DNA from 2 places in the Oceanobacillus sp. FSL K6-0251 genome. Region 1 is predicted to be linked to the other one. Evidence: predicted binding sites of a transcription regulator. Region 1 holds the regulator's gene; the other holds the start of a gene.

Evidence for each region. Region 1 encodes LexA, which represses DNA repair genes until DNA is damaged. Its sites were predicted from a motif close to CGAACATATGTTCG; they were not measured.
Region 2: MKY45_RS11870 (Y-family DNA polymerase) is a predicted target of LexA. The motif match lies at 1,347-1,360, and genes of this name have one in related genera.

What each region holds. Positions count from the first base shown of each region.
Region 1 is NZ_JBBORS010000001.1:2,811,529-2,813,946, forward strand. Features, by position in the region: gene MKY45_RS14075 (YneB family resolvase-like protein) at 1-624, opposite strand, end outside; gene lexA (transcriptional repressor LexA) at 1,014-1,634, shown strand; gene MKY45_RS14085 (hypothetical protein) at 1,846-2,109, shown strand; gene spo0A (sporulation transcription factor Spo0A) at 2,381-2,418, opposite strand, start outside.
Region 2 is NZ_JBBORS010000001.1:2,351,027-2,353,444, forward strand. Features, by position in the region: gene MKY45_RS11860 (ankyrin repeat domain-containing protein) at 114-704, shown strand; gene MKY45_RS11865 (nucleoside deaminase) at 741-1,136, shown strand; gene MKY45_RS11870 (Y-family DNA polymerase) at 1,405-2,418, shown strand, end outside.

The sequences.
Region 1 (2,418 bases):
TTCCTGGTAGCGGCGATGGATGGTTGCCTTTGATGCATGAAATCCAAGTCCTTTTAAAACTGTTGTGATTTCTTGAAACGTTAATTTATTCTGCCGCAGCCGCACAATCTCTTCCATCGGAATTTCAGCGCGTTCTCTTCCCGGGGATTGATTGATATGATGTAAATTTTCTTGAGGGTTATACCCATTTGATACAGCACGTCGCATTCCCCTTTTTATTTTCATATTATGTAGTTTACGCTGATATTCTTCCACTATACCGACGATGTTCAACACCATCGAATCCGCTTCATTCAGCTCAAGTTCTCCTTCATGGGTAACCGTGTAAATGGGGATATTAATTTTCCGGAGCTGATGAAATAAAGCAATTTTTGTATTTCCTCTTCCAAGCCTTGTTTCATCTTGAATACAAAGACAATCAGCTTCTTGATGAGAAAAATAATCAAGAAGCTTAAATATGCCATCTCTATCAATGTCATAGCCGCTGGCCTTCTCCTGAATACAATCCACAACCGTAAAATTTAATTTATCGGCCAGCGCAGATAACTCTTCATATTGTCTTTGAAGTGATGTTTCTTGTGTTTCTTTTTCTGTACTTACCCGACAATAAATAATCGTTCTCAATGTTTTATCCTCCAATAATAAACCGCTCTTTTTCAACTTTTCGGTGACAATTCTTTACAGAATCTGTCTTACCAGCATATTTGCTCTCTACAAAATAAGCAAGGAAATCAGTCGTCTGGTCAATCACTTAAATTGTAACCATCATCGTATATAAAAATATTAACGCAATAATAAAAGCTACAATATAAAAAGCATCAGACTTCATCAGTTTTTCAAACATATTAAAACTCCCCTTCGATATTTTATCTGGTTCCGGAACAGTTGTTCTTACTATAGTATATTCAGAACAACTGTTCCTGTCAATACTTTTTTAGAACATTTGTTTGTAAATTGATTCATTCAATGCTATACTATGAATAACAAATACCTATGCTAGAGGGGAGTAAGTCATGACAAAACTATCAAAAAGACAGCAGATGATTTTTGACTTTATTAAAGATCAAGTAGAGCAGAAGGGCTATCCGCCTTCCGTACGTGAAATTGCAGTAGCTGTCGGGTTAGCTTCAAGCTCTACTGTTCACGGTCATTTAGAAAGATTAGAAAACAAAGGATATATTCGGAGAGACCCGACCAAACCTCGTGCCATCGAGATCATATATAATAATGAGAATGATGCGCCTAAGGATAAGGCCATTTATGTACCTGTAATAGGGAAGGTAACAGCCGGAATCCCGATTACTGCGATTGAAAATGTGGAAGAGTTTATTCCCGTTCCCAGCTCTTCTGCCGGACCGGAGGATAATCTGTTTGTACTTGTCATTGATGGAGACAGTATGATTGAAGCAGGCATCCTCGACAAAGATATGGTTATCGTAAAACAGCAAAGCTCTGCGGATAATGGAGATATCGTTGTAGCAATGACGGATGAAAATGAAGCGACTGTCAAACGTTTTTTTAAAGAAAAGACCCGTTTCCGCCTCCAGCCCGAAAATGCAACGATGGAACCTCTCTATTACGAAAACGTATCTATTCTCGGCAAGGTAATCGGCTTATACCGTCATATCCACTAAAAGGAATGTGCTTTAGAGCAGGAGCATGCGGGCAGTATAAGCTGCACATAGCAGAAACGTTAGAACATCCTCTATAGGTGATTTTATCGGCCAGTCAAAAAAGGTTAACGGGCACATTTGTCAGATGTGCCTGTTAACCTTTTTTCTAGTATAAAATTAATCCATTCATAATATGCTTAATATAAAGTACAAGTATAAGGAGTGTATAAAATTGACTGAAACGTTAAAAAAGAAACGCTGGCTTTATCTTCCAATCACCATTATCAGCTTTATTCTGGGAATTATCTATTTAACAAAGGTTGCAGATTATTTAACACTGCCATTTTTATCAGCTCTTCTCATCATTGTCACTTTTTTAGAAGTTTACCCGGACAAGAACTATTTTTCCAAAAAGAATTTGATAAAAATCATTTCTGCTCTTGTGATTATTGCTCTTGCACTTTGGTACCAGGTTGCTGTTTTTATTCTTGGATAAGTGAATAAAGCATATACACAGCCTTTCATTTTATAAAAAGAAAACCGTTCTAATCAAAAAATAAGTAATGTCCCAACTTTTTAGAATATTTATTAAAAACACAAATTTTGCAATTTACTTATAACAAATAAAATTGTACAACTCTTTTCTTCATAAATGGCTGTACTGCTTCCTGTTTATTGGATGCATCGGCAGGTTTTATATAATTTCCTTCTGTGACAATACGGGTTGCTAGTTATTTAAAGCTTTTTGTCAATACTTGCAGGCCATATTACGATACCTTATGCTCCAATCGTAATCGGTCAGCTA
Region 2 (2,418 bases), 460 kb from region 1:
ATATTTATATAGGGGTAAAGGTTATGATAAAGCTGAAATATTTTTATCGCAGGGCAGCTGCCAAAACAGGGGAAGGTTTTTCAACACAGAAAGAAAAGAAGGAGGAAACCAATTTGGAACAAAAGTTAATTTCAGCAGCAGAAGAAGGAAATACAGAAACGGTTTTAAAATTAATAGAAGCTGGAGCAGATATTGATGCAACAGATGAACACGGTGTAACCGCAGTAATGGCTGCGACGCAAAAATATCATACAGATACTGTCAAGGCGCTTATCGAACAAGGAGCAGATATAAATATCCGCAATAGCAACCAGGATAATGTGCTTCTATATGCTGGAGCTGAAGGATTCCTTAAAATCGTGAAGCTTGCTGTTGGAGCAGGAGCAGATACATCATTAACAAACCGGTTCGGCGGAACGGCGCTTATTCCCGCTTCAGAGCGCGGGCATGTTGATGTGGTAGAGGAGCTTTTAATGAACTCTGACACAGATGTAAACCATATAAACAATTTACAATGGACTGCATTATTGGAAGCGATTATTTTAGGAAACGGCGGGGAAAATCATCAGAAGATAGTAAAGCTATTAATAGACCATGGTGCTGACATCCATATTGGTGATAAAGATGGCATTACTCCTTTAGAACATGCAGAGCGCCTTGATTTTAAAGAAATTGAACGTATTTTGAAAGAATCTCAAGCATAATTGGTAAAACGAAACATCATAAAGGAGAGGACCAACATGTCGAACAAAGAATGGATGAAACAAGCAGTCAAATTAGCGAATGAAAATGAACAAAAGCATCAGGGAGCCCCATTTGGAGCAGTGGTTGTCAAAGATGGAAAAGTAATTGGGTCTGGTGTGAATGAAGTAACAGCAACGAACGATCCGACTACGCATGCGGAAATTCAAGCTGTTCGTGAAGCCTGTCAAACGTTAAATACAACGAATCTTAAAGGGTGTGAGATATACGCCAGTACAGAGCCATGTCCAATGTGTTTAAGTACGATTTATTATACGCAAGTAGATACCGTGTATTTTTCTAACCCCAGCAACCCTGATCAAGACTATATATACAATCAGCTTTCCTTATCACATGATGAAAGGGATATTCACATGATTCATTTAAAAGAATGACTAAATAATTCAGCTGAAGCAGAATCTCCAGGTGTAAAAAAGATGATATTAGCCTTAACTGGAACAAAGATGACCGCAAAATCGAAATGGAATAACAGGATAATTCACTACGGAAGGCCCTTTGCGATAACATTTCGCGAAGGGTTTTTTTATTCATCTCAGCTTTCCATATATTAACACGACTATTTAAACGGATTTATGTTGACCATAGGAATATACGTTCGTATAATGAGTATACAAACACCCATTCGTATTAGGAGAGAGTATGATGAAAAACATTATCATGATGGATTATTCGAAGGAGCCTCGGCGGGACATTATATGTATAGATGTCAAATCTTTTTTCGCAAGCGTAGAAGCTGCCGAACGTAAGCAGCATCCTTTAAAATCCCGGATTGCAGTTGTATCCAAGCCGGATAATCAAGGCGGTTTGGTGTTAGCCGCTTCTCCTTTAGTAAAAAAAGAGTATGGCGTGAAAACAGGAACAAGGATTTATGAAATCCCGCAGAAAGCAAATATAGATATCGTGGAGCCTCGTATGGCAGTGTATTTACAAAAGAATATGGAGATATTACGTATTTTTAAGCGTTATGTAGCGAAAGAGGATTTACTTGTTTATTCTATTGACGAATCGTTCCTCGACGTAACGAAATCACATAAACTTTTTGGCAGTACGCATGACATAGCGAGGAAAATCCAACGTGATGTATGGAGAGAGTTGGGATTAGTGTTAACTGTGGGAATAGGGGATAATCCGCTTTTAGCAAAATTGGCACTCGACCATCAGGCAAAGCATGACGAACAACGAGGCTTTATTGGGGAATGGCGTTATGAAGACGTTCCATATAAATTATGGAAGATAGAAGCCTTAATTGATTTTTGGGGGATAGGACAAAAAACGGAAGCCAATCTAAATCGGATAGGGATTCGAAATATGTATGATTTGGCTCAATATGATATTGGCAAATTAAAAGAAAAGTTCGGTGTGATTGGTCAACAGCTCTATTTTCATGCACATGGAATAGATCGAACCGTGTTATCGGACACGTACACACCGGAAAGTACCTCCTTCAGCAGAAATCAGATACTAAACAGAGATTATTCGGTTAAACACGATATTGAAACGGTTATTCGGGAAATGACAGATGAGAATGTGGCAAGGTTAAGGAAGCACCGGCTCATGACAGGTGTTGTCAAGCTGACCATTGGATATTCGAGAGATACAGTACTAGGCGGGTTTAGCCATCAGATAAAGATTGAAGCAACGGATTCATCCAGAAAA